4 regions of the Bacillus silvicola genome follow, and region 2 is predicted to be linked to each of the others. Evidence: riboswitches for the same ligand, from Rfam matches in the RefSeq annotation. Region 2 holds a riboswitch; each other region holds the start of a gene.

Region 1 (7,477 bases), on a different contig from region 2:
AGAACCATTCATACCAATTCAAATACATGGGGTGTGGAAGCACATTTCAACAAGACGTATCAATGAAATATGGGAAGCCAAAAGTTAAATTCTCATGACTTCCACAAGGGATTAGGGGTGAAGCGACACCCCTAATCCCTTGTCTTTTAAGATTTTAACAACATCAAGAACAAGTGCCTCTATTTCCGATTCGTCGGAAGTAGGGGTGTTTTTTCGTTTCTTAAAACAACCTCTTTTGTAATAGGGGTCATGTCACCGAAAGTGAAAAATTGTACGTTAAGAATTCATACCCTTGTTATAAAGAGGTAGCACTAACATAACGCGGATTCTATACGTTAAGGATATAACCCTTGATTTTATAACAAGGATTTCGTAATAAGAACCGAAAACGACCGTTTAAGGAGCTTTGTTTATATCTATCAAAACCAACTGAAATATGTTTAAAATCTAGTTCCAAAATTCATTACCAATTACCAAAAACAAAGTATCATAACAAACATCAAATACCGTTTATGGAACCTTCTTAACGTACGAAATTCGCGTTATGTTGGGGGGACTCCTAATAGGGAATAAATACAAAGGTCCTGAAAATTGGAATAACTGAGTATATTGTCATACAAAAGAAAATAAGGGATGAGTTCCAGAACAAATTATAAATAAAGAGGACAAATGTACCTTTGTATTAGGGGTACCGCCAGCATTTTGGAAATAAACCACGTTAAGCAAATTTCAACATAAAATCCCTTGAGTTTTGTCCTGTTAAGAACATTTTGATACAACACAATTTAAATTAGCGTTAAAATGGCTCAAACATCTTTAGCGTGTTTGAGCCATTTTGCGGTCTGTACCTAAATAAAAACAAATAAAGTTATGTAAAACTCGCTTTCCAAAAATGAACACATTCTTGTTAGGGTGTTTTTGCCCATCTCCCGAAAAAGGGCGTTTTTAAATAAATTTTATGGTACCTTGCAATAAACAATAGCGTGTGGTAAATTATTACAAATGGCGTATTATTTACTGTTAGGTACTGTTTAATGAATAGTACCTAAACACTCAAGAAAGGAGTGATTGTTCATTGAATGTACAATTTAAAAAAGGTGTCTTGGAACTGTGTGTTCTTGTGTTGTTGGATAAGCAAGACCGTTATGGTTATGAACTTGTTCAGGAGATTTCAGATCAAATCCAGATATCGGAAGGTTCGATTTATCCACTGTTACGACGATTAACCAAGGAAGAGTATTTTACGACATATTTGCAAGAATCAACAGAAGGGCCGCCGCGTAAGTATTATAAGTTAACTGAGAAAGGTAGGGAATACCTTCACGAATTGCTGACAGAATGGAACGAGTTTTCTAATGGAGTCAATCAATTAATCAAAGAAGGAGCGGGCAAATGAATAAAGAACAATTTTTGAAACAATTAAATACCTCATTAGTAAAGCTTTCGCAAGAGGAACGGCAGGATATTTTACAAGATTACGAAGAGTATTTCGCGATTGGGATGGAAAAAGGAAAAACGGAGCAGGAAATTTCAGCATCCCTTGGAAATCCGAAACAAATTTCCAAGGAACTAACGGCATCTTACCGTCTTGATCAAGTCGAGCAAACAACTTCTGCTGTAAATGTAATGCGAGCCACTTGGGAAGTTATTGGTTTAGGATTTTTTAACTTAGTAATTGTATTAGGACCTTTTATTGCGTTGGTAGGGGTTGTTATTGCAGGATGGGCATCAGCGATAGCCTTCATTCTTTCCCCGTTTGTCGTACTTATTACTCTGGTTTTGGGCAACTTTCTATTCTTTGATTTGTTCGTCGCATTAGGTCTTTGCGGAATTGGATTTTTTATTGCAATGGGGATGTATATCGCTACAAGTGCTTTAACTAAGGGGTTTATTCGTTATTTGAATTTTAACATTTCTCTTGTGAAAGGTGGTTTGAAAAATGATTAATATTAAAAAATTATCTATTATTGCACTATCCCTGTTATTAATCGGTATAGTAGGGGGCCTGTTTACATTTTCTCAAGTGATGAATAAGGAAACGAATATAGAGAAAAAATCGATTTCAGATGAGGTAACGGATGTAGATGTCATCGCTCAAAATGCAACTGTTGAAATCATCCCAACGACAGGTACGGATACTAATATAGAGTTAGAATCAAAAGAAGTGAAAGCTTCTAAGCTGAATCTTTCTGCAAATGTGGAAGGAAAGAAACTTACGGTTACATTAAAAGAACAAAGCTCCTTTAACATTGGTTTTCATATTCAATCGTTACATTTAAAAGTGTATGTGCCCAAGAAATCTTATAAGTCGTTTGTCGTTAAAAGTGCTAATGGAAAAGTAGAAATGGCTGAATTGGACATAAAGAGTCTGAACGTGGAATCACAAAATGGCCAAATTGACTTAAAAGATATCATATCTGAAAAGGTTGAAGTGAATTCTGCTAATGGAAGAATAGAACTTAATAATGTAGAGGGAAATCTGATAGGGGACTCGAACAACGGAAAAATTTCCCTTGTCACAAAAGACTTGGATCGGAATATTCAATTGAAAAGTCGCAATGCGAAGATTATGATTAAAACAGATAAGGAGCCAACCAATACAACCTTTGATGTTCATAGTAATAATGGGGGAATCGATATTCTCAATAAATATAAAGGAAATGTTGTTATTGGTAAAGGTGAAAATTTAGTTAAACTAAATTCAAATAATGGGAAAATCGAGATAATAAAATAGCAACAAAGCGAGAAAAAAGCTGATTCCATTGGAATTGGCTTTTTCAGTTAAGCAGTCATTTAAAAATGCATAGGTCCATAGAGCGAAAAAAGGAGCTTCCCTTGTGAGTGTAGAGTTCCCCCTTAATCTTGCTACCAATAACGATAATTATGTAAATGAGCTGTCCATATGGGCAGCTCATTGTATTTTTTGCTTAGCGTGTTTTTTTCCAAAATGCTGGCGGTACCCTATTGCCAGCAAGGTAAGAAATTCGTAGTTACATAAAACGAAATGATGAGCTAAATTCTTATAAATCACTAGCCTTAGAGAAGTGATTTTTTCGTTCTGGGGCATTTGTTTTTCTTAAGTTGATGGATGTGGGGTCACCATACATGCCCATCAACTTAAGAGTGGAAACACAATGAACTTTCGTTCGTATAAACGAAAAAACTCTTAAAATATTTTGTGTCCTTAAAAACGAGCATACCAAATAAACCTAGATAGGTATCGTTTTTAAAAATTATGCAGCTTTCTTTTGTTTTCTCAAACCATTATGCCCATAGACAACACCTAAAATATCAAAGACTGTTTTCTTCTCGTATCGATGAGATTTCCGGCCATTCTTCTGGAGTAAGTGGAACAGGCGGATTAGAATCTTTGTTATTTCTTGGGTGTTTTGCTGTATGGTTCGATATAAAATGTGTAAATGATCTTTAATCATTTCAATTGCTTTATATTCACTTAATTCTTGTTTCTTTTTTTGTAAAAGAAGTTGGCGCATTTTAAACATCGTAGAGGAGCACAGGAAAATAGCGATTAGCTTTCCATATAGCTGGAACTCTAATCTCTCCTGTTTTACAAGACGATACTGGTCTATTTTGAAGAGTGATTTCCATGTTTTAAAAACAATCTCTATTTGCCAACGCAACGTATACAACTCATGTATTTGTTCCATCGGAACCCATTCCCAAGGTGTATTTGTCACATATACGTTTAATCCCGCTATCATTTTACTTTTCTCTGAGTATGTTCTATTTTGTGATTTTTCTTTCTCTGCTATCTTTTCTCGTCGTTTTTGAAGTTGCTTTTCTGTTAATCGATTAAAAATAACACGTGCAAACAGTTGTTGTTTATCTCCAATATAAGCATTTTTTAGTTCAAATGTTTCCCCGGATTGTAACTGTTTCAAAATCTGTTTCGCATTGATTTGTATGTATTCTGATTGTTTCTTAATAGCACCATTTTTAAAGTATTCTGGGTTTGGATTTTCCACATATATATTTGTGTTTAATTTTAAACGAGAAATATAGTATGTACCTCGTTGGTCCATTTGATCTAAGTCTTCCAATGAAAAATAGCCTAAATCACGTATACATAAATCTCCTGGTCTTAAGGTATCTAAACATTCTGTACCAAATGTTTAATTATTATTTTTCCCTGGTCCAACTTGAAAATTAAGAAATTGCCCACTATGCAAATCATATTCCAATTGAATTTTAATTCCAGCTGTTTGAGCGCATCCTCCAGAGCCTGGATATACATTCTCTAAAGTATTTGGTACTTGAAATACAGTAGCGTCTAGGATACGAATTCGTCCAAAATAGGAAAAAAGTTGATTAAAAATTTGAGTTTGTTCACATATTTTTTGTTGTAACAGTAAAGAAAAAATATGTTTTAAAAACAAAACTGCTGTAGCATTTAAACGTTTATTTAAGCCCTCAGGGCTAAGTAAAGTGCCTGTCGCTGCATGAAGCCTACTACATAATCGAACCAAGGAATCACTTGCCACCCGTTGACTAATCCAAATGCAAATAGCAGATAAGTCTGATCCAGAAAGCTTACGTTTTCGCTTTATAAATCCTATTTCTTTTGCAAGTTCTTCTAAGAATACAGGTGTAACATATCGTTGTAGTTCTTCTGCAAATGGTAGTAATTCATCTTGAATCGAGAGATTCATAAGAAAACATCATCCTTTCTCATTTAGCTTGTTTAGAAAGGATAACGTTTTTTGATATTTGAGGGTATTAAAATTTCCTGAGTTGATGGTTATGTATGGTGACCCCATAGGCAAAGAAGTAAGAAGATATTTAGAAGTGCATCAAATTTTGAGGAAGTGCTTGTGAACCCTATCATAAATAAATGAGGTTTTGTATGTTCGATTTTTAAATAATACCCAAGAAGGAGTGGGTTGCAGTTATGGTAATACTCTATTTTTTTGTATTTCTATAATAGGTAAAATTTCAAAAAAACAGAATTATCTTGACAGTTATTGAATGGATTGATAAGGTTATAAAAAAATATTTCTTATCCAGAGAGGTGGAGGGACTGGCCTTATGAAACCTCAGCAACAGGTCTGCTTAAGTAGACACTGTGCTAATTCCAGCGGGTGATAATCCTGATAGATGAGAGCTTCCGTTTTTATTTGTCAGTAGCGCCCTCTTTTTTAGAGTGCGTTTTTGTTTTTTCTGGATAGTAACTAAAGGAGAGTAGAAATGGAGAACAAAAATGGGCAAGAATTTCAAAGGAAAATGCAAGCACGTCATTTAGTCATGCTATCACTTGGTGGGGTGATTGGAACTGGCTTATTCTTAAGCCCGGGTTACACTATTCAACAAGCTGGCCCGTTTGGAACAATTCTATCCTATCTGATTGGTGCGCTAGTGGTTTATCTAGTTATGCTATGTTTAGGAGAGCTTTCCGTACATATGCCTGAAACGGGCGCATTTCATAGTTATGCAGTTAAATACATTGGACCGGGTACAGGGTATACAGTAGCCTGGTTGTATTGGTTAACTTGGACTGTTGCTTTAGGTTCTGAATTTACAGCCGCAGGATTACTTATGAAGCGATGGTTTCCATCGATTGATGTTTGGGTATGGAGTGCTCTTTTTGCCATTTTGATCTTTGTATTAAATGTCCTGACTGTTAAATTTTTCGCCGAATCCGAATTTTGGTTTTCATCGATAAAGGTTATAGCTATTGTGATTTTTATTGTTTTAGGAGTAGCGGCAATGCTAGGGTTTCTTCCGATGACTCATTCAAAAGCAGCACCATTCTTTTCTAATTTTACAAGTGGAGGTTTATTTCCTCATGGTGCTACGGCCATTATAATGACCATGCTTGCGGTTAATTTTGCTTTTTCGGGAACAGAATTAATAGGCATTGCAGCTGGAGAAACAGCGAACCCTGAAAAAATGATACCGAAGGCCATTCGAACTACTCTGTGGAGATTGATCATCTTTTTTGTAGGAACGATTGTTGTTTTATCTGCGTTATTGCCTATTTCCGATGCAGGGGTATTAGAGAGCCCTTTTGTTGCAGTTCTAGAACGAATTGGGGTGCCATATTCAGCTGACATAATGAATTTCGTTATCTTAACAGCCATTTTATCTGCGGCAAACTCAGGCCTTTATGCCTCTTCTAGAATGCTTTGGTCGCTTGCTAATAAGAATACGATATCCCCGATTTTTGGAAAAATGACGAAGCAAGGTGTTCCAATCAACGCCGTCATTTTCAGCATGGTGGGTGGAGCTTTGGCTTTGCTCTCAAGTATTGTGGCACCAGATACTATCTATATCGTACTTGTTTCCATTTCCGGTCTAGCAGTAGTTGTAGTTTGGATGAGTATTAGTGCTTCCCAGTTCCTATTTCGCAGACAATTTTTGAAAGAAGGAAATTCTGAAAAGGACTTGATTTATCGCACACCACTATATCCATTAGTACCAATTGCTTCTTTTATCCTTTGTCTGGCATCGTGTATTGGAATTGCATTCGATCCAACACAGAGAATTGCCTTATATTGCGGCATACCGTTTATTTTGTTTTGCTATGGAAGTTATTATCTAACAAAAAATCTAAAAAAGAGGGGCGTAGATTATGTCGAACAAAATCAACCCAATTGATGCTATTTTATCCCAACATTCCATTATGCTTCTTGACGGAGCATTAGCTACAGAATTGGAGGCGCATGGATGTAATTTGGACGATCCCCTTTGGTCGGCACGTGTGTTACTAGAAAATCCGGAACTAATTTATCAGGTTCATTCGGACTATTTTCGTGCTGGAGCGGACTGTGCCATAACAGCAAGCTATCAAGCTACTATTAGTGGTTTTTCCGCGCGTGGAATACAAGAACAGGAAGCTTTGGAATTAATTAAGAAAACGGTGTTACTTGCAAGAAGGGCAAGAGATGATTTTTGGAAGGAAAACACGCAAACGAATAGGCCTAAACCATTGGTTGTTGCATCAGTTGGGCCGTACGGGGCTTACCTTGCAGATGGTTCAGAGTATGTAGGCAACTATGGTGTGACAGATAAAACATTAGCAGACTTTCACCGTTCGAGAATGTCAGCGTTAATCGAAGCAGGTGCAGATCTATTGGCATTTGAAACGATCCCTTCCCTGCAAGAAGCAAGAGTATTAGATACATTATTGCGTGAGTTTCCAGAAACATATGCTTGGCTTTCCTTTTCGCTAAAAAATGAGAAAGAGATTAGTGAAGGTATGAAACTCGTGGAGTGTGCACGAGTTTTTGAGAAAAGTGAACAAATTGTAGCGATAGGCATCAATTGTGCGCCAGTAACCGTTGTGACTGGTGCAATCCAAGAGTTGAGGGCAAACACCAAAAAACCGATTATTGTTTATCCGAACTCGGGTGAAACTTATAATCCAGAATCAAAAACATGGCATGGTCATGAACAATGTAACGGGTTGGATATTCAATCCGAAGAATGGTACCAAGCAGGTGCACGTTTAATAGGTGGA
Region 2 (7,477 bases):
GCTGTTACAAAACGGTGTGAAAGTATCAAGTATGGAGTTAGATTTAACTCGGAATGATGCATCAAATCAGCTTATAAATAAAGTTACTGAACAACTAGGGTACCCTCATATATTAATTAACAATGCAGCGTATTCTACGAATAATGATTTCTCCAATTTGACTGCTGAAGATTTGGATAAACATTACATGGTAAATGTTCGCGGCACTACATTGTTAAGTAGTGAGTTTGCACGTGGATTTAATAAGAAATCAGGTGGTAGAATCGTTAATATTACTTCGGGACAGTTTAAAGGACCTATGGCTGGCGAGTTAGCCTATGCAACAACGAAGGGAGCTATTGATGCTCTCACTAGTACTTTGTCAGCAGAGGTAGCCCATTTAGGTATAACTGTTAATGCAATTAATCCAGGGCCAACTGATACGGGATGGATGACAGAAGAGATAAAAAGAGGATTAAAACCGATGTTTCCTTTCGGCAGAATTGGTGAACCGAAAGATGCAGCGAGGCTTATTAAGTTTTTAGTAAGTGAAGAAGCGGAGTGGATTACAGGACAAGTTATTCATTCAGAAGGTGGATTTAAGAGATAATTTTATAATTAAAAAGAAGGTATCTCATTTCAGTGAGATACCTTCTTTTTAATCTTTCTTCAATCTTCGCGCTATACCATTCCCTAATGACTGTAATCCTTGAACGAGAATGATTAAAATAAAGACTGTTGCATACATCACTTCAGGTTCGTAGCGTAAATGTCCGAATCGATATGCTAAATCACCGAGGCCTCCAGCACCTACAAGTCCAGCCATTGCTGTTGCACCGATTAAGCCAATTGTTGCGATTGTTAATCCAAGTACGAGAGACGGACGGGCTTCTTTAACCATAACGTGCCAAATGATTTTTATAGTAGAGACTCCCATTGCTTGATATGCTTCAATGACACCACGATCCACTTCTAATAAAGCAGTTTCCATTAAACGTGCAATATAAGGGGCTGTAAATACGACAAGTGGTACGATAACACCTTGTACGCCAATTGATGTTCCCATTAGAAACTTTGTGAAAGGTAAAATAAAGAATAATAGAATGATAAATGGAAGAGAGCGAATGACATTAATAACTGTATTAAGAATAGGATAGATAATTTTATTTTCTCGCTGTCCACCAGGTCTCGTTAAAACAAGTGTGACACCAAGTGGTAATGCAATAAGGATAGAGATAAGTAATGAAATAGATGTCATTTGAAATGTTTGAATTGTTGCTTCCCATATTACGTTACCCCACTCATCCAAAAAGGGCTTGTTTCCCATAATCTGTTCTACCTCCTTCTACGATAATTCCTTGTTCTTGTAAAAATGATAAAGCACGGTTTACTTCATTTTTGTCACCTTGCATATGAACGACCAGTTTCCCATATGCCTCATGTTTTAACTGCGTAATATTGCCTGATAAAATATTAGGATATACCTGAAAACGTTTTGTAGCGACAGCTAACGCTGGTTCTCCTGAAGCGGTTCCTATAAATGAAAGTGTTACGATTTCTCCAGTGCTTTGTAGCTCTTTCTGTACCTCTTCTGGAATTTTAGCTGCAAATGCGCTATTTACAAATTTCTTCGTTGTTACATGTTGTGGGTTTGTAAAAATATCTTTTACGGTTCCACTTTCGACTACCGCCCCATGTTCCATAACGGCAACGTGGTCACAAATACGCTGGATGACATTCATTTCGTGTGTAATTAGTAAAATCGTGATTCCAATTTCTTCATTGATTTTTAATAACAAATCAAGAATAGAATCGGTCGTTTCCGGATCTAATGCGCTCGTTGCTTCATCACTTAATAAAACTTCAGGCTCATGAGATAGTGCACGAGCGATCGCTACACGTTGTTTTTGGCCACCAGATAATTCACTTGGATAGGCGTCTTTTTTATTAAAGAGATCAACAATGCGTAAATACTTTTCTACCCTTTTTTCAATTTCATTTTTGGGAAGACCAGATAGACGTAAGGGTAGTGCGATGTTTTCATAAACGGTAACGGTTTTAAGTAAATTGAATCCTTGAAAAATCATGCCGATCTTTTGTCTCGCTTTTGCGAGTTCTTTTGTCGATAAGGTTGTTAAATCTTGTTCGTTTATAATGATATTTCCTGTCGTTGGTTTTTCTAATAAATTTACACAGCGAATTAATGTACTTTTACCAGCGCCGCTATATCCAATGATTCCAAATACCTCGCCCTTTTTTACTTTAAGGGAAGTTGATTTAAGGGCCTCAACATTCCCTTTTTTTGTTGTAAATACTTTGGAGACGTTTTTTAATTCAATCATTATAGTCAGCTCCTACCAAGACGGTAAAACAGAACCATCAAATTTTTTCTCAATGAAATCTTTTACTTCTTTAGATTGATAAGCTTTCTTCAATTTATTTACAACTGCATCATCTTTATTTTCAGTACGAACAACGACCCAATTCACATATGGTGAATCCTTTCCTTCGCGGAAAATAGAATCTTTCGCTGGGCTTAATTTTGCACCTAATGCAAAGTTTGTATTAATTGCAGCGGCTTTCACTTCACTTAGCTGCGTTGGTAATTGAGATGCCTCTAATTCAACAATCTTTAATTTTTTTGGATTTTCAATTACATCTTTTGCAGTTGCCTTTTCTGTAGCTTTTGGATCGACTTTTAAAATCCCTGCTTTTTCAAATAGTTTTAAAGCTCGAAGTTCATTTGTTGGATCGTTTGGTACAGCAATTGCGTCACCCTCTTTTAATTCTTTTACATCTTTTAAACTTTTAGAATATACGCCCATAGGGAATGTTACTGTTGAAAATACTTCAGTTAATTTCATGTTGCGTTCGGCTTTAAATACATCTAAATAAGATTTAGTTTGATAGCTATTTACATCGAGGCTTTTTTCATCTAAAGATACGTTTGGCGCTACATAATCATTAAATACCTTTACATCAATTTCGAGACCATCTTTTGCTGCAACTTCCTTCACCTTTTCAAAAATTTGTTCATGCGGTCCACCTGTTACACCAACGGTAATCTTTTTCTCATCTAATGCTTTTACCTCTTTATCAGAATTAGCACCACATGCACCTAACAATAATACAGCTCCACTTACAATACTTAATAATACCTTTTTCATCTATAATTCCCCCTTAATATACGTTCCAAAATAAAAAGCACCTCTCAAAAATAAGAGAGGTGCCGAATAGACGAAATAGGTTCCTCTCTTATCTTCCAAAACGAAAATCGTTCTGCAGGAATTAGCACCTTAGCTTATACGTTATAAGCTCGGTTGCCGGGCATCATCGGGCCAGTCCCTCCGCCACTCTTGATAAGAGTATGTGTATGTAGTTTTTAAATATGGTATTAATAGTAAATCTTACAAAAAGAATTGTCAATATTATTTTCTGAATATATTTTATTTTAAGGTGATGGAAACATTCCCTTTTTTATGTCCGGTCTCTACGTACGTATGAGCCTCTGAAATTTCTTCTAGCGGGTAAGTTTTATCAATAACTGGTTTTAATTTTTCTTCTTCCGTTAGCATTTTTAGTAGAAGCATATCTTCTTTGCTTACTTTTGCCATCGTTCCGTTGACTGACACGTATTTACCGTTAGCTGTTAATGCACTCTTGCAATGGGATTTTTTAATTTTTCCAACTGCATCGAATATAATATCGTAGCGTTCATCTCGCTTTGTAAAATCTTCTTTCGTATAATCAATTACGTGATTAGCTCCTAAAGATTGTACTAACTCAAAATTTGAATTGCTACAAACAGCTGTAACAGTCGCACCGAAATATTTAGCAAGTTGCACAGCAGCGGTACCTACTGATCCGGAAGCGCCATATATAAGTACTTGCTGTCCTTTTTTTATGTGTCCTTTTCTCAAAAAATGTAATGCTGAAGTGCCACCAAAAGGAATAACAGCAGCTTCTTCATATGTTAAATTGAGGGGCTTTAATGCTATCAATCCGCTTTCATGCACACATGTGTATTCAGCATAACCACCAACGTTCAGTCCTGTTAATGCAAAGACTGGGTCTCCTTTTTTAAATTGAGTTACATCCGTTCCTATTTCTTCAATTTCACCAGATAATTCTACACCGAGTATAGGCCTTCTCGGTGTTCTGAAACCTAATATAATTCGCATAGGAATCCAAAATAATAGGGGGCTAGAAAAGCTCCGCATTCTACAATCTCCAGTAGTTACACTTGTTGCGTGAATCTTAACTAATACTTCATTCTTTTTAGGAGTAGGTTTCTTTACGTCTTGAAGCTTGAGAACGTTAGGTGGCCCGTATTTTGTGCAAATAATTGCTTTCATAGCAACCTCCTGAATAAAGTTATTTTCCTCTACATCATATTTAAATTTTTTTAAAATCATGCTTATGGTTTCACTTCATAGTAAGTAAAAGAAGGATAGTTCTTTTTTACAGTGTAGTATTTTCCTTTTAAAAAAGTAGGTACAATAAAAATAGAGAGAAGTACTAGTGAGATTAGAATTTCAAACGAGGAGAGTGCCATTTGAAAAAAAGAAAGATAGCAGTTGTTATTGTAGCGTATACAGTGTTGCTCGCGACATCTATATATACATACAAAGAGCAACTGGATCATCCTATTATGAGTGATGTAGGAAAGTTACTTCCAACGAAAATTAAACGTGTTGAAAATGCTGAGGATGAAAATTCATTTAAAAAATTAGTGCAAGATGCAAATGCTTCTGGAGAGAAGATTTCTATTGCAGGTATGCAACATAGCCAAGGCGGACAGACGTATTATCCGAACGGCACGATGCTTGATATGAAGGGCTATAATGAAATATTAGAGTTTGATCCGGAGAAAAAGAGGATTAGGGTACAAAGCGGTGTCACATGGAATGACATTCAAAAGAAAATCAATCCATATGGTCTTGCAGTTCAAGTGATGCAATCTCAAAATATTTTTACTGTTGGTGGTTCATTAAGTGTAAATGTACATGGGCGTGATATTCGTCATGAAGCATTGATTGATACAGTAGAGTCGTTCAGATTGTTAATGGCAGATGGTACGGTACGTAATGTAAGTAGAGAAGAAAATGTGGACTTGCTTCCGTATGTAATTGGGGGATACGGATTGTTTGGTGTAATTTTAGATGTGACGCTAAAGTTAACTAATGATGAATTATATGAAACGCATACGAGGGTACTAGACTATAAGGAATATTCTTCGTATTTTAAGGAGAAGGTGAAGAAGGCTGAGAATATACGTATGCATTTAGCGCGTATTTCTGTTGCACCAAAGTCGTTCTTGAAAGAAATGTATGTGACGGATTATGTATTGGCAGAAGATCAGCAGAAGCTGGGAGAATACAGCGAATTAAAGGAAGAAAATATTATAGCCGCACCGAAGTTTTTGCTTGGATTATCGCGTTATAGTGATTGGGGAAAGAATGCATTTTGGGATATACAAAGAAGTTATTTTGAACGTACAGATGGTAAGTATGAAACTCGAAATAATGTAATGAGATCTGATAGTGCTTTTATGGAATATGATAATCCGAACTTGACCGAAGTTTTACAAGAGTACTTTGTACCAATAGATAGTTTTGCAGAGTATATAGATGATTTACGAAGTGTTTTAAATGAAGAGGAATTAAATCTTCTTAACATTACAATCCGCTATGTAGAAAAGAATGAGAATGCGGTGCTATCTTATGCGAAAGATGATATGTTTGCGCTTGTATTTTTAATTAATCAAGGGCGTTCTGAGGATGAAATAAAGAAAACAAAAGTGGTCATTCAGAAGATGATTGATGTTACTTTAAAGCATAATGGAAGTTATTATTTACCGTATTATTCTTATCCGGAAAAGGAGCAACTAAAGGAAGCATATCCTCGTATAGAAGAATTCCTTCAGAAGAAGAAGGAAGTAGACCCAGAGGAACGATTTGTGAATTTATTTTATAAGGAGTATAGCAAATGACATATAGAAGATTTGTAGCGTCACAAAGCATAATCATGATGGCGGGAAGTATGGTATTTCCTTTTTACATTCTATTGCTTCGAAATGTTGGGAATAGCTTCTCGCAATTTGGCTGGGCGTACGGTTTATTTGCCTTAACTTCAGCTCTAGTATATCCGTTAGTTGGAAGAATCTCTGATAGAGTAGGTGATAGAAAGTTATTAATTATATACGCTTGGTCCATGGCTATATTAATGCTTTGTTTTCCTATTGCAACAGAGGTTTGGCACGTATACATTCTCCAAATTTTAATGGGTATTTTAGGTGCTGTGCAGCGCAATACGGAGAAGACATCATTAGCACGAAAGGTAGCGCATAAGGAAGCTGGTTACGAAATTGGGAAATACCATGTATGGACATCGATTGGTGGCGGGGTAGCTATAATTGCAACTGGTTACTTAGTGGATTTCTTTACGATAGGGACTATCTTTTATATTGCTTCAGTTTTATATGTAGTGAGTGGATTTGTACTAAGTCGCAGTGATAAGTAATTAAAAGTATTTCTATTCCCATTTTTACCTGATTAACCTTTATTTGTTATACTGAAAGGGAAGACAAAAGAAAAGGGGACATTGCCTTTGATGAAATTTATAGTTTTAGCTATTCTCACTTTGTTTTTGATTCCATGGACTAGAAGCGGTAATAAAATTCGCGCGGTGGATAAAGGAGGAAATGAGAAAGTTGTAAAGGGTAAGAAATCATCTATTTTAGTTATTCCTGTTTTATTTTGGATAGGTATTGCAATCTATGAATATTTCTGGCTAATTGATGATCGAGCAGATTCTATTCTTACTCATTATTCTGTTGCAGTAGCGATTTTAATTGGGCTTGTTTTATTTTCACAAGAGCAGGTAGGGAAATTAGAAGGTATGTTAAAAGGACTTCTAATGTTTGTTTTACTCGCAAGTTACGGCTATTTTGGTTATTTGCACGATATAGTAATCTCGCAAAAGAAATATGATTCGGTCGTGAAGGTAGAGAAAGATATTTCAGAGCCATTTACTGAAAATGACCAACCGTTTACAGTTCCGCCTAAAACAGCGGAAAATAAAATGAAAAAGGTATTTGGTGATATTCCAAAAGTAGCTTATTTTGAGCTAGGGGAATTAACGCCACAAATGGTAAATGGTGAAGCCTTGTATGTAGCACCGATAGAAGTTTCGGGATTTTTTAAAGCACGTAAAGCGGAAACAATTCCAGGTTACGTAACAATGTCAGGTACAAATCCTGATGCGGAAGCGAAATTACATCTTGGATATAAAATGAAGTATGTACCAAGCATGTTTTTCGGTAATAAATTAGAACGTGTCGTTCGAAAAGCGGAGCCAAATTTAATTTTTAAAGGGAAACCAAAATTTGAAGTTGATGACAAAGGAAAACCGTATTATACAATGACATACGGTGAGTTTATTTCAGGAAGATCCGGGTTTGAAGTAGAAGGCGTTGTCGTTGTTGATGCACAATCAG
Region 3 (7,477 bases), on a different contig from region 2:
TCTTAATTTCTTAGTTTTATAGATATAGATAGAATGAGGGATAGATAGAGTGACACATCGAGGGGGTTACAACAAGTATGAAAAGAATAGGACTTGCATGGCAAATATTAATTGGTCTTGCGCTTGGTATTGCAGTTGGGGCGATTTTCTTTGGCAATCCAGAAGTGGTGAAGTACTTACAACCAATTGGTGATATTTTCATCCGATTAATTAAGATGATTGTTGTACCGATTGTTGTAGCAAGTATTGTTGTTGGGGTTGCTGGTGTTGGCGATGTTAAGAAGTTAGGCCGACTAGGCGGAAAAACAATTATTTACTTTGAAATTATTACAACGATTGCAATTGCTGTTGGTCTATTAATAGCAAACATTTTCCAACCTGGAAAAGGCGTTGATATGGATAAGTTAACAAAAACAGATATTTCTAAATATACACATACGACAGAGCAAGTACAAAGTCATTCGTTCGCGGATACGTTTGTAAATATTGTTCCGACGAACATTATGAAATCATTAGCTGAAGGTGATATGCTGGCTATTATCTTCTTCTCAGTATTATTTGGTTTAGGTGTAGCAGCAGTTGGTGAGCGTGGCAAACCAGTTCTACAATTTTTCCAAGGTGTAGCAGATGCAATGTTTTATGTAACGAACCAAGTTATGAAGTTTGCACCATTTGGTGTATTTGCATTAATTGGTGTTACAGTTTCTACATTCGGATTAGCTTCATTAATTCCATTAGGGAAATTACTCATTGTAGTATATGGGGCAATGATATTCTTCGTTGTAGTCGTATTAGGACTTACAGCGAAAATCTTTGGAATAAATATTTTCCAATTCTTTAAGATTTTAAAAGACGAGCTGATCTTAGCGTATTCTACAGCAAGTTCAGAAACGGTTTTACCGAAAATTATGGAGAAAATGGAAAAGTTCGGTTGTCCGAAAGCAATTACATCTTTCGTTATTCCAACAGGTTATTCATTTAACTTAGATGGATCAACTTTATATCAAGCGATTGCGGCAATTTTCTTAGCGCAAATGTACGGTATTGAATTATCCATTACACAACAAATTACGTTATTACTTGTATTAATGGTTACATCAAAAGGTATCGCAGGTGTACCGGGCGTATCATTCGTTGTATTATTAGCAACACTGGGTACAGTAGGTATTCCAGCTGAAGGTTTAGCGTTTATTGCAGGTATTGACCGTATTCTTGATATGGCTCGTACAGCAGTTAACGTTGTAGGTAACTCTTTAGCGGCTGTAGTTATGTCTAAGTGGGAAGGTCAATATGACGCTGAAAAAGGACAAGCCTATTTAAAAGAGATATCTGAAAAGGGTCAAGCAGCTTAATTATAATATGAACAAGCTCTCACATAATATGTGGGGGCTTTTCTATATATAGAAGAGGAGCGGACGTAATGAAACGTAAATATGGTGACGGTTCTTCGTGGAAGCGACTAATAGAGAAGGATTATAGGGTTAAGCAAGTAGAAGAGGGAATGTTAGGAATACTAGACATAAAAAAGGTGAGAGAGCCTAGTTATAAAGAGTACAATAGTAAAGAACTTTGCATTGCAGGTGATGGGTATACATGGATTCAATATTTTATAAACGGGAAAAACTTTGCAATTACAGCTATGTTAGACGATCAAAAAAAATTAGTGCAATATTATATCGATGTGACGAAAGAATTTAAAGTAGACGATCGTGGTTTACCTTATTTTGATGATTTATATTTAGATGTAGTGTTATTACCGAATGGTAAAATGTATGTATTGGATGAAGATGAGCTAGAGAATGCTTATAAAAGTGGCGATGTTACAAAAGAAGAGTATGAGTTAGCTTGGTACACTACGAAATGTATCATAGCTACAATAAAAAAGAGTGAATTTTATTGGATTTCAATATTGGAAGAAGAAATCAAAAAGTTAAAATGATTGTTGTATTCAAATTTTTGTATAATTACCAAAAAAATCTATACAAAAAATAATTGACTTTTGTTTTGTAAGCGAGTAAAGTTAGGGAAGAAATTATTATTAAAAAATAAATATGAAACCTTCTTATAAAGAGAGGCGGAGGGACTGGCCCTACGATGCCTCGGCAGCGGACTCGATTTTAGAGTGCTGTGCCAAATCCAGCAAGCATGTGCTTGAAAGATGAGAAGAGCGTTTCTTATAGATGTATAAGACCTCTTCTCGTTGGAAGAGGTCTTTTGTTATTCATTAGAAAAAAGGTTGAAACTAGGGAGAGATGGTACTTTGAAAGAAACGAGAGGAAATGGTTTAGCTTTATTACCACTTGGTATATTTTTGGCGCTATTTATTGGTTCTGGAATTATTACAGGTGATTTCTATAAATTGCCGATACTTATAGCAATCTCAATTGCTGTAGGAGTCGCTTTAGCGATGAATCACAAAGAAAGCTTTAATGTGAAAGTGGAGCGATTCGCTAAAGGTGCAGGAAATCCGGATATTATGATTATGGTATTAATTTTTGTTCTTGCAGGTGCTTTTTCTGAAACAGCTAAAGGAATGGGCGGAGTTGATTCTACAGTTAACTTAGCGTTATCTATTTTGCCGCAAGGATTTATCGTAGCTGGAATTTTTATTATCGGGGCATTTATTTCATTAGCGATGGGAACTTCAATGGGAACAATTGCAGCGTTAGCACCAATTGCTGTAGGTATTAGTGGGCAAACTGATATCTCAATTGCACTTGCGATGGCTACTGTTGTTGGCGGAGCGATGTTTGGTGATAATTTATCATTTATTTCAGATACAACAATCGCAGCTGTTCGTTCACAAGGAACAGAAATGAAAGATAAGTTTAAAACAAATTTTTTAATTGTATTACCAGCGGCTATTATTACAATTGTTCTATTAGTAATAATTACTTTAGGAAGTGATACACAAGTTAAAGCACATAGTTTTGACTGGATAAAGATTTTACCATATGCAGGAGTACTTATTACAGCGTTACTTGGTTGGAATGTACTTATTGTGTTAACTGGTGGAACTGTATTATCTGGTGCTATCGGTCTTATAGATGGAAGTTACACGTTAGAAAGTTTCTTTAAAAGTGTAACGACTGGAATGGGCGGTATGATGGAGTTAGTATTACTTGCTATATTAATCGGTGGTATGGTTGAACTGATCCAATATAATGGTGGTATTCAATATTTAATGAATCTTTTAACACGTAACATTCGTTCGAAAAAAGGAGCAGAGTTCGGTATTGCTGGTTTAGTGAGTATGACGAATATGTGTACAGCGAATAATACGATTTCAATTATTTTTACTGGTCCTCTTGCGAAGAACATTGCGGATCAATATGAAATTGATCCACGTAAATCAGCGAGTGTATTAGATCTTTTCTCATGTTGTGTGCAAGGATTAATTCCGTATGGTGCTCAAATGTTAACTGCGGCAGGGTTTGCCGCGTTATCTCCAATTGAATTGTTACCATACGCATTTTATCCAATTTTGGTTGGAGTATGTGGAATTATTTCTATATTAATTGGTTTCCCGAGGTTTTCTAAAGTGGCGGAAAAGAAAAAGTATCATAAAACAGCATAATTAAATATGGATGTTATTCGTAGTAACAGAAGCCGTACAGAGAATATTCTCTGTACGGCTTTTTATGCGTGATAAAAGAGGGAATTATCCTATCCTACCTTATGTTTTTACAAAAGGCTGAATTGAACTCAGTCTTAAGTCTGAGTTCAAAACGGTTCTTAAGCTCGTTATGGAAAAAAGAAAAAATAGTTAAGATAAGAGTATCAAATCGAAGGGAGGCAAGCACAAGATGAAACAATTTCTAGCGTTTATCGCAGCCGGTATTTTGGCTTTAATTGCTCTTGGTAGTCTTGCTGGTATTGTAGGATTCGCCATTGGAGCAGGAGTTGTGTACTGGAGCTATAAATCATTTGTGCGAGCTAAATCATTCTTTGGGAAGTTAGCTTGGGGTATTGTTGGTTTAATCGGTTTGTCCATTGCACTTTCTCATTCCCCAGCATTAATCGGTATCGCAGCATTAGTAGTCTTATACTACGGATACCGTGAGTGGAAGAAAGAAAAAAATGTAGTTGTTGATTCTGCTCCAGAAAGTTCTAAACCATATAGCAACTTTGAAGATGAGTGGAACAAGTTAATGAAAAACTAATATAAAATAAATCAAATTATAAAGTAGAAGAGAGGAAGATTTATAATGAAACAATCTTTATTCGGACGTGTACGCGATGCAATTTTAGCTGATTTTCATAACGTGTTAGATGAGAAAGAAAGAAAAAATCCAATTGCTATGTTAAACCAATATTTACGCGATAGTGAGCGTGAAATAACAAAAATTGAGAAGTTAATTCAGCGTCATAAAACATTAAAATCTAACTTCGCTCGTGAACTTGAGCAAGCACGTTATTTCGTTAATAAAAGATCAAAGCAAGCTATCATCGCACAAGAAGCAGGCGAATTACAATTGCATGAACGTGCATTAGAAGAAGTAGCGTATTATGAAGGGCAAGTAACTCGCTTAGAAGAAATGTATGCTGGTGTTGTAGAGCAAATTGATGAGTTAGAGCGTCGTCTTTCAGAAATGAAAAATAAATTAAAAGAAATGAACGCAAAGCGTATGGAATTAATGGCACGTGAAAATATGGCGCATGCAAACCGCCGTATGAATACTGCTATTCATAAAATGGATGAAAATAATCCGTTCTTACGATTCGAAGAGATTGAAGATCACATTCGTGACTTAGAGCTTCGTATAAATGAAGAGCATGAGCGTGATACATTTGATATGAAAATTGCAAAACTTGAGCGTGAAATGAAAGAGAAAAATGAAGTATCGTTAACGAAAGAAGTAACAAAATAATTGTAGTATATAATAAAACAGGCTTATGATATAGTGATAGAAGAAAAGGTGTTGGAAAGCAATGCCTTTTCTTCTATGTATATGTGACAAAGAGGGGGGGGGAGCTGAAATGAAGAAGCACTTTTCAAAAACACAATTAATGGGGATGCTCCTCATCATATTTGGATTCGGTCTTTTTCTTGATATGATACTCGGACATTTTGAACCAGGTGGTCTAATTTTTGCATTTATTATGATTATGTTTGGAAGGCATTACCGAAAGAAAAATCGTTATGTAAGAGGGAATGTATTTTTATTTGTCGGTGGTATTGTATTCTTATTCTTCTTATTTTCATCAGCAGCATTCGTACTTGTTGTATTTGCTTGTTTAGCTTTAATTGGTTATCAACTTATTCAACAAGGACATCAGCAAAAAGCAATGAAAGTTGAAATTAAAGAAAAGGGATATATAGATGAAGAAAAACAAATATATCGTACAGAACCGTATATAAAAAATATGTTCGTAGGTAATGTACGAATGATGGATCATATTTATGAACTTGAGGATATTAATGTCCAATATGGTGCTTGTGATGTCGAGATTGATTTAACAACTGCGATGATTCCAGAGGGAGAAACGGTAATTGTTATTCGGGGAGTCGTTGGTAATATTCGTTTATATGTGCCATATGATATCGAACTGTCTTTAAATCATTCTGTTATTGTTGGGCGAGTGCTCTTGCCGGGACACGAAGAAACAGGATTTAACCGTAATGTTACGTTTAGAACAGAACAGTATAAAGAAGCTCCTCGCCGTATAAAAATTATTTCTTCGCTTGTCGTAGGCGATACGGAAGTGAGGAAAGTATAATGAAAAAACAAAAGAATATTTCGTGGATGTATATTCGTTATTCTATGTTGTCCTCTGTGAGTATCGCACTTATTTGTACAATTGTATATGTATGGAAAAGCGAACAACAAGTTTATGATTTACTATGGAAAGAATCCATTGCTTCTGTTCCAATTGGCTTGTTTATTATGAGTACTAGTCTTCTTATCGGAGGAATTGTAGGGTATGCAATCGGTTATTATATAGAGCAGCGTATACAAGGATTAAATACTTTTCTATTTGAAGTAGAACGAGGGAATTTTCCGAGTGATGTTTCGTTTACTGCGGATGATGAATTTCATGAAGTGGAACGAAAAGTAATCGTTCTGGCTCGTCGATTAGAGGAGCAAGCTGGGCTATTTCAAAAAGTAACAAATGAACGAGCCCATTGGAATGAAGAGATGAGACAAGAAGCGATTTCTCAAGAAAGGCATCGATTAGCGAGAGAGCTGCATGATTCTGTAAGTCAGCAGCTTTTTGCAATGTCGATGATGATGTCAGCTATTAATGAACAAGTAGCTGAAATTCCAGACACGACGAAAAAACAGTTGCAGCTTGTTGAGAATATGGTTGTAAATGCACAATCAGAAATGAGAGCATTGCTCCTTCATTTACGCCCAGTGCAGTTAGAAGGTAAGAAACTAACAGAGGGTATAGAAGAATTATTAACAGAACTGTCTAGAAAGCAACATATGAAAATTGAATGGTTAATTGAACCAATTCAATTAAAAAAAGGTGTAGAAGATCATTTATTCCGTATTGTACAAGAGGCGTTGTCTAATACTTTACGGCATGCGAAGGCAAAGAAAACCGAAGTACGCCTACGTAAAATTGATCAATATGCGATTTTGAAAATTATTGATGATGGTGTTGGTTTTAAAGTTGGGGTTAATAAGGCAGGTTCATACGGCTTAAGATCAATGCAAGAGCGAGTTCATGAAATTGGTGGTACATTAAAAGTGCTTAGTTTTCCAAATAAAGGTACGCAAATAGAAGTGAAAGTACCGATTATGATTGAGAGAGGGGGAGAGTCATGATAAAAGTATTACTAGTTGATGACCATGAAATGGTTCGAATGGGTGTATCAGCATATTTATCAACACAGCCAGATATTGAAGTAGTTGGAGAAGCTGAAAATGGAAGAAAAGGTTCAGAGTTAGCACTGCAATTAAGACCGGATATTATTTTGATGGATCTTGTCATGGATGAGATGGACGGTGTTGAAGCAACACGTGCTATTATTCAGGAATGGCCAGAAGCGAAAATTGTGGTTGTAACGAGCTTTTTAGATGATGAGAAGTTGTATCCTGTTATTGAGGCGGGGGCGACAAGTTATTTATTAAAAACATCAAGAGCGAGTGATATAGCAGACGCTGTACGAGCTACTTATGATGGAGAAACGGTATTAGAGCCAAAAGTTACTGGCAAAATGATGTCTCGTATGCGTCAGAAGAAAGAACAACCTTTGCATGAGGAGTTAACAGAAAGGGAGTCTGAAATTTTGTTATTAATTGCAGAGGGGAAAAGTAATCAAGAGATTGCAGATGAGTTGTTTATTGCCCTCAAAACAGTAAAGACACATGTGAGTAATATATTAAATAAGCTAAATGTAAGTGACAGGACACAGGCGGTTATTTATGCGTTTAGACATCAATTGACGAAATAAGAAGGAGGCTTTGACTATATATGGTCAAAGCTTTTTGTTGACGCTTAACATTGTAAGCGTTATCATTATATT
Region 4 (7,477 bases), 250 kb from region 2:
AAATGACACTGTGCAAACATATAAAATCGACTGTAATTTTTCAAATGAAGATTCATACTTATATACAACTACTGATAACGGTTTAAGAAATTTATCGAAAGAATATGAAGCTTATCAAAAATTAAATATACCTTGTGACTATGTTCAATCTCTATCGATTCCTATTCCAGTACAATCTGCACTTGTAATGAAAAATCAAGCGCAATTCCATCCCCTCCTTTATTTGAAAACACTTTTAGAAAAGTTTGTGGAGATGGGTGGCAAAGTTTATGAACAAACAACAGCTATGGATGTGGAAAAAGGAGATTATCCACAAGTAATTACAAAGGAGGGGCATCGCATCACTTGTGAATATGTCGTCTCTTGTTCTCATTTTCCTTTTTATGATGCGAATAGCTTTTTCTTTACGAGAATGTACGCAGAACGCTCCTATGCTCTTGCAATAAAAGCAAAAACAGATTATCTAGGTGGTATGTATTTAAGTATTGATGATCCAAAACGCTCCTTACGCTATATAACAAACAATGGAGAAAAGTTGATTTTGATTGGCGGAGAGAGCCATAAAACGGGACAGGGAATAAATACGATGCTTCATTATGAAGCACTCTATTCTTTTGCTGAAGCAACTTTTGGAGTAGATGAAGTTCCCTATAGATGGTCAGCGCAAGATTTAATTACGCTAGATAAGCTCCCTTATATCGGACATATTAACGAAAGAAATCCAAATATATTTGTTGCAACTGGATATCGCAAATGGGGAATGACAACAGGAACTGCTGCAGCTCATTTACTGAAGGATTCCATTCTAAAAATCCACAGCCCATATAAAGAGCTGTTTGCACCCTCACGCTTTCATGCAAATCCAGATATAAAAACATTCCTTTCTCAAAACATTGATGTTGCTAAACATTTAATTGAAGGGAAAATTGAAACCGCATTACGTAAACCAGAAGATCTTGAAGTTGGTGAGGGATCTGTTGTACATGTCAACGGCAAACGAGCAGGTGCCTATAAAGATAAAGAAGGAAAATTACATATCGTCGACACGACTTGTACACACCTCGGCTGTGAAGTTGAATGGAATAATGGTGATTGTACTTGGGATTGCCCTTGCCACGGTTCTCGTTTTTCAATTGATGGCGACGTTATGGAAGGGCCAGCAGATCAACCATTAAAACGAGTTGATAACGAGTAAAAAAACAAAGAAGTTCAACAAGAATCCTGTTGAACTTCTTTGTTTTTCATGACACCTTTTCATATAAATTTCGACACAAGCAGGGGAATATTAACATTAAATAAAATAATATATTCATCTACGAATAAAAGGGGTGAATACTATGCAACCTTCTGCTCCACCTCATCTAGAATCTACAGAAACTATCTTTTCAAGCTCTATTACAAAACTTGTTGTTTTTATTTGTTGGCTCGCCATTCTAGCTGACGGATATGATTTAGGTATTTACGGCGCTGTTCTGCCAGAGCTTCTAGAAGACAACAGCTGGGCCCTATCACCAGCTCAAGCTGGAACAATGGCCAGCTATGCTCTATTTGGGATGTTTATTGGCGCTATTCTAGTCGGAACCATTACAGATTTAATTGGACGAAAGTGGACACTTATATGCTGTTTAGCTCTTTTTTCTATCACAATGGGCTTAGCTGCAATTGCTCCTTCTCCTGAATTATTTGGGTTATCTCGATTTATCGGAGGAATCGGATTAGGCGGTGTTATCCCAACGGCTTCAGCACTTACTGTTGAATATTCACCAAAAAAACGGCAATCTTTTATTTACGCTCTTATGTTTACCGGCTATCCTTTAGGTATCGTGTTAGGTGCTATTTTATCCATGTTTATGCTAGAAAATTTCGGATGGAGAATTATGTTTGGCATCGGAATGATTCCGCTACTCCTCATTCCTTTCATTATTCGTTATTTACCTGAGTCCATTCAATTTTTATTATCACGGAATCGACAAGAAGAAGTGAACAAAATTCTTAATCGCTTTCAAATTGAATTCCATGTAAAAGATGAAATTCCTGAAACACCATCTAATATACAAAAGAAAAATGGATTTCTTACGTTATTCTCAAAAGAATACATAAAAGCAACGCTACTTTTTTGGATTACTTATATAATGGGAATGTTTTTAATCTATGGTTTAAATACTTGGCTACCACAGATGATGCGCCAGGCAGGATATCCTCTTGGATCTAGTTTATCATTTCTACTTATGCTAAATATTACTGCAGCTATCGGCGCATTATTTGCCGGGGCAATTGCCGATCGTATAGGAGCAAAAATTGTTATTAGCATCTCCTATCTTATGGCAGCCATATGTATTGGACTGCTAACAATTCAACCATCTGTTACAATCATTTATCTTTTAATTGGTCTTGCTGGAATTGGATCAGTCGGTATTACTCAAATATTAAATGCTTATGTAACACAATACTTCCCATCACATATACGAGCTACCTCCTTAGGATGGGGACTTGGACTTGGCCGAGTTGGTGCGATTGCTGGCCCTATTCTTGTCGGTATTATTATGACAATGCAATATGACTTGGCGTGGAATTTTTACTTATTCTCCTTTGCAGGTCTTATCGCAGCTATATCTGTTTTCTTTATTCCTACAAAATAAAGTGAACCTTTAATCAGTGGTGGGGTGCATCCCCAGCTGATTATTAGCCCACACCAATTAGGCGTTTACGGGCAGTAGGCTCCCACAAATCGTGGGATAGAAAAGAGCATAAATTTATTTGTGCTCTTTTTGGTATACTTCAAACAACATGTTTCTAAATAGTGTATTCAAACTCTCAATATCAATCCCTAACCCCTTTTCAATCCCTTTCACGTATTGCTGATAATAATCAATTTGTTCTTCTAAAAATTGATTTAACACCTGAATTTTCAATCCAACATCTAATTCCGTACCTGCTTTTTTCTTTACTAACAATTTCTCAATCTCATTCAATACACTACGTTCTATAGATAGTTCTGTAATTAATCGGTCAAATTCTACTGGAGGTAATGTCCCTTTCTCTTCTAGCCATTGACAAGCTAAAATAGGACGTAATACATAAAAGTACTTTTTCAACTTTACATTCTCGCCTTGCAAAAATTCACGATAATTTTTTGAAGCCATATGTAAGTAATGATATATCGTTGCCTTTGGATCAAAATTCTTTTCACTCATTTGCTGAAGCTGCTCTGGAAAATTAGAGTTTTTCGAATAAAAAATTGGTGATCGAATCCACTCAAGTAAAGCTGGATTTGACTTCGCGAATAGTTGCAATGCCTTTTTAATATCCCAGCCACTTATATCTAAATCATCACTAATCGGATATTCAATTACATCTCGTTTATCATGAATTGATAAATACCATTCTACTGGATGTATATAAACAAACCTAACATCATAATCACTATCTTTCGATGGAAATCCCCAAGCACGACTCCCTGATTCCACTGCAAATAAAATTTTCACATCATTCTCTTGCTCAATTCTTTCTAGCTCTAATTCAATTTTCCCTCTCATTTCATACCATCCCCATTTTTTGATTATTTCCTTGGAAATTCGACAAATATATTACCAATTTTACTACATACTAAAATAACTGTCAGAAATTTTCTGACAGTTCAATAAATCCTACTTTCTCTTTTCAATTACAGTAGCGGTAATTCGTTCAAACTCTTTTTGAATTTCCTCTTTATATGCATCCACTTTTGAAAAATCCATAGCAGCAATATAAATTCGTTCTAATTTATCACGAACTGATTTCGCTTTTGCCAAGAAAGACATCGCCTCATTCATTTTTGCCTTATATTGAATGGAAACGTCACGAATTTCTTTAGCATATTTTTCATCCGTCCCCGGTGTAACAATAAGAGCGTACATATCTATAATCTCATCACCCACGCGACTTGGAAAATATTCATGTGGTGCGGTACTATCAAAAATTGCAAATCCTAATTCTCTTACAATAACCATATCAAGACTATTCGGATCAAATCCGCAATGATATACTTCAACTTCAAACCCTTTTTCTTCTGCTGCCTGCGCTAACTTTTTGAGCATTGTTGATTTTCCAGAGCCAGGGCGTCCTTTTATAAAATAACGATGTGGTAATCCTTCTGTTAAATTAGGAACGAAATCAACTGCTCCTTTCGGTGTAGCAGCTCCTAAAAACCGATGTTTCACAATCGATTGTTTCCCCTTTTTATCTGTAAATAATTTCTGAATCAATTGATCTGTTAGTCCATTTGCTTTGTTAAAATCAATATTATTAATATATATTTTCTCCCACTCATCGTGTATAACTAATGCCTCTTGAAAACATCCGTAAGCAGATTGGAAAGCCTTGCTCGCTTCTGATACAAATCGTTCAATTTCTAACTTCTGCTTTCTTAATTTATCTGAGTCCCAAGCAACTCCTAAATTAATATACTCTTCCACAACCCCTGGCATTTTAGGCTCAATAACATGCGGTGATGTTCCATCAACAATTCCTACTTTTAATTTTGGGATAATCACTCCATCAACTGACTTATTATCAGAAGAACAATGTAAAAGTTCAATATCATATCCCTTTTCAACCCATTCACGACCTATTGCCTTTATTAAAGAAGATTTCCCAGTTCCTGGACCACCCTTTAAAATAAACAACCTGTCTAGCCCTTTTAAATTCTCTTCGTATAAATTATGAAATCCCCTAGCTGTATTTCCACCAGCATAATAATTCAATACATTACCTGTCACTGCACTCACTCCTTCGCAGCATTCTATTTACATAAGCTACAATATGCGAGCCACCTTATTTGGGTGAATACCTATTTTGTATTGCACTAAAAAAGGAAATGAATTACAATTTAATTATTAAAAAAATCGAAATATTAAAACTGAATATATCTTTATCAAGAGAGGCAGAGGGACCGGCCCTTTGAAGCCCAGCAACCTCAGTTTATACAAACTGAATAGGTGCTAATTCCTGCAAAATGCAATGCATTTTGAAAGATAAAACTTAACCATTGTGTGCAAAACTCATCTTTCTTGATTATGAAAGATGAGTTTTTTATATTTTAAAACATATATTGGAGGTATTTAAAATGAAAGTAATCGACCTATCACAAACATTTGAAAACAATATGTCTCAATTTCCTGGAACACCAAAAATCCAACTAGAAGCAATTACAAACGTTGAAGAGACGGGCTATCAAGTTACAGATTTTCATTCTGTCGTTCATGTAGGTACACATTGCGATGCCCCTGCGCATTTCATTTCAGGTGCAACCACCATTGATCAATTACCCCTAAAACAATTTGTAGGTGAGGCCGTTCTTATCGATGTAACTCATATCCAAGAGAGAAAGTTACCTAAGGAAGTATTGCATAATACCGATATAAAAGAAGATGATATTGTCATTTTCCATTCCAATCTATCTAATAAGTGGAATACAGCAGCTTATGAGAAAGAAGCGTTTTATCTTTCCGAAGAATTAGCTGAAGAACTGGTTCAATTAAAAGTAAAATCAGTCGGTTTAGATTTTATTTCTCCTGATGAGGTAACGACAGAAACATCACCGATTCACCACATATTACTAGGGAATAACATTTACTTAATTGAAAACTTAACAAATCTAGATGCTATTAAAGCGAAACGTTTCTTTTTCTCAGCAGCACCTTTAAAAATTAAAGATAGTGACGGTGCTTTCGCAAGAGCATTCGCTGTTATTTTTTAAACACGCCTACAAAAAAAGCAAAGATCATTTTTGACCTTTGCTTTTATATTTTTTATTTAAGTTTAAAAAGAATTGTTCCACTCTTGGGCGTAACCAAGCTAAATAATCTTTATCTTTCTTCTTTGTACAAGCTATCTCTTCTCCATCCACCATTTCGACCAGCTCTAGCTCTAACAATTGCCTCGTAAATGCTACCATATTTACTTCTTCGGTCGGATACTCTTCTTTTAATTTCTCCTCAATTTCTCCCAATAAAAAACCGTCACGCATCATTGCTAGTGCATCAATCCAAAGTGGCGGCATTTCATATGTTTCTCCTGTAATTGTATCTTTTACAATATAATTCAATTTCTCTTTTCGAAATTGAATCGTGTGTAAACATACAGTCGAATTTAATGTTAATTCCATCATACCACCTCTTTCATAATATCCGCATAGAAAAAAGGATGCGCGTGCACCCCTTCTTTTCTTTTCATAACACTACCGAACCGCTACATGAGCAACCAATCTCATGTCGATATTTTCCTCCATTATAAACGAAGTATTTTATAAAAAAAACCCTTCTTGAAACATTTTATAAAATGTTTATATTTACACAACAAGAACACTTTTCTGAAAAATACTTTCTTCTGTTTCTCTACACTGTCGGTAAATAAATTTCCACCTTCGTTCCCACACCCATACTACTTTGAACGGTGATACTCCCTTGATGTTCTTTAATAATTTTATATGTAATCATTAAACCAAGTCCTGTACCATTCTCCTTTGTTGTGTAAAAAGCCTTTCCAATCTTCTCTAGCTTCTCCTTCTCTATCCCTAAACCTTGATCCTCGACAGAAATACACAAATACCCCTTAGTTTTTTCATATGCCCGAATATGAATGTCCCCACCTTCGGGCATTGATTCTATTCCGTTTTTAATAATATTTAACAACACTTGTTTTAATTGTTTATCATCACCGTTTATAACGGGTAAATTTCCATCTCCTTGCAAATAAACTTTCACCTTATATTGACTCGCATAACTTTCCATTAACTGCACAACATATAAAAGGATTTCCCGTATGTTACACCATTCATAATTTGTTGGTTTCGGTTTTCCTAATAACATCAATTCGCTAACAAAACCGTTGATTCTCTCAATCTCTTGTAGCATTATTTCATAGCTAATCATATCTTCAGGGTTTCTTTCTTTTTGCATTTGCGTAAACCCTTTCAAAGCCGTTAATGGATTTCGGATTTCATGCGCAATTGTTGTAGACATTGTCCCAATTACAGCTAAATTTTCCGTCTCTTTCATATTGTTCATCATTTCAAACACTGTTCTTACATAAGATTGAAATCGTTTTAACAAAGAATGTGAAATAATGAAATAGAATATACATAAGACAAGCGGAATCACAACTTTTAAATCTTGTAATATCAATGTAAAAAGTACATACTTTCCAATTACACTAAAGGAAACTAAATAAAAATATTTTCTGTTCACGAAAACTGGTGCAAATAAAATTAATAACATTTCTACCATACTACCATGTTCAAAAGCTCTATCCGTTCGCAAATAAATCATTAAATTATTAATAAGATTAATGAACATGTACCCAAATAAAAATAAATATTTTATAGAATATACATAGCCTCTTTTTTGAAGATATATTGAAATAGGAAATAATGCTATTACAAATATATATACGCCTATCCCAAGGCTGCCTTTTGGCCAACCTACCGCTGTTCCATTAA

The links. Region 2 has a riboswitch for S-adenosylmethionine ahead of ACP6L7_RS27430 (MetQ/NlpA family ABC transporter substrate-binding protein). Riboswitches for the same ligand answer to the same signal wherever they lie in the genome.
Region 1: another riboswitch for S-adenosylmethionine. It lies ahead of mmuP (S-methylmethionine permease); the one in region 2 lies ahead of ACP6L7_RS27430 (MetQ/NlpA family ABC transporter substrate-binding protein).
Region 3: another riboswitch for S-adenosylmethionine. It lies ahead of ACP6L7_RS05045 (Na+/H+ antiporter NhaC family protein); the one in region 2 lies ahead of ACP6L7_RS27430 (MetQ/NlpA family ABC transporter substrate-binding protein).
Region 4: another riboswitch for S-adenosylmethionine. It lies ahead of ACP6L7_RS26090 (cyclase family protein); the one in region 2 lies ahead of ACP6L7_RS27430 (MetQ/NlpA family ABC transporter substrate-binding protein).

The regions. Positions count from the first base shown of each region.
Region 1 covers NZ_JBNGVC010000017.1:22,253-29,729, reverse strand. Annotated here, with positions in the region: gene ACP6L7_RS31625 (hypothetical protein) at 1-88, shown strand, start outside; gene ACP6L7_RS31620 (PadR family transcriptional regulator) at 1,076-1,396, shown strand; gene ACP6L7_RS31615 (HAAS signaling domain-containing protein) at 1,393-1,947, shown strand; gene ACP6L7_RS31610 (DUF4097 family beta strand repeat-containing protein) at 1,940-2,734, shown strand; partial or broken gene ACP6L7_RS31605 (IS4 family transposase) at 3,234-4,670, opposite strand; SAM riboswitch class I at 5,015-5,122, shown strand; gene mmuP (S-methylmethionine permease) at 5,206-6,615, shown strand; gene mmuM (homocysteine S-methyltransferase) at 6,590-7,477, shown strand, end outside.
Region 2 covers NZ_JBNGVC010000013.1:1,033,768-1,041,244, reverse strand. Annotated here, with positions in the region: gene ACP6L7_RS27445 (SDR family oxidoreductase) at 1-589, shown strand, start outside; gene ACP6L7_RS27440 (methionine ABC transporter permease) at 638-1,306, opposite strand; gene ACP6L7_RS27435 (methionine ABC transporter ATP-binding protein) at 1,281-2,321, opposite strand; gene ACP6L7_RS27430 (MetQ/NlpA family ABC transporter substrate-binding protein) at 2,334-3,146, opposite strand; SAM riboswitch class I at 3,232-3,345, opposite strand; gene ACP6L7_RS27425 (NAD(P)-dependent alcohol dehydrogenase) at 3,426-4,334, opposite strand; gene ACP6L7_RS27420 (FAD-binding oxidoreductase) at 4,535-5,971, shown strand; gene ACP6L7_RS27415 (MFS transporter) at 5,968-6,501, shown strand; gene ACP6L7_RS27410 (DUF3981 domain-containing protein) at 6,592-7,477, shown strand, end outside.
Region 3 covers NZ_JBNGVC010000001.1:954,616-962,092, reverse strand. Annotated here, with positions in the region: gene gltP (glutamate/aspartate:proton symporter GltP) at 78-1,352, shown strand; gene ACP6L7_RS05050 (ribonuclease FAU-1 family protein) at 1,421-1,939, shown strand; SAM riboswitch class I at 2,060-2,165, shown strand; gene ACP6L7_RS05045 (Na+/H+ antiporter NhaC family protein) at 2,261-3,577, shown strand; gene ACP6L7_RS05040 (lmo0954 family membrane protein) at 3,807-4,163, shown strand; gene ACP6L7_RS05035 (PspA/IM30 family protein) at 4,209-4,871, shown strand; gene liaF (cell wall-active antibiotics response protein LiaF) at 4,981-5,721, shown strand; gene ACP6L7_RS05025 (sensor histidine kinase) at 5,721-6,776, shown strand; gene ACP6L7_RS05020 (response regulator) at 6,773-7,405, shown strand; gene ACP6L7_RS05015 (DUF3992 domain-containing protein) at 7,416-7,477, shown strand, end outside.
Region 4 covers NZ_JBNGVC010000013.1:779,988-787,464, forward strand. Annotated here, with positions in the region: gene ACP6L7_RS26070 (FAD-dependent oxidoreductase) at 1-1,195, shown strand, start outside; gene ACP6L7_RS26075 (MFS transporter) at 1,338-2,639, shown strand; gene ACP6L7_RS26080 (nucleotidyltransferase domain-containing protein) at 2,754-3,536, opposite strand; gene ACP6L7_RS26085 (PRK06851 family protein) at 3,648-4,757, opposite strand; SAM riboswitch class I at 4,907-5,019, shown strand; gene ACP6L7_RS26090 (cyclase family protein) at 5,105-5,737, shown strand; gene ACP6L7_RS26095 (hypothetical protein) at 5,762-6,145, opposite strand; gene ACP6L7_RS26100 (ATP-binding protein) at 6,375-7,477, opposite strand, start outside.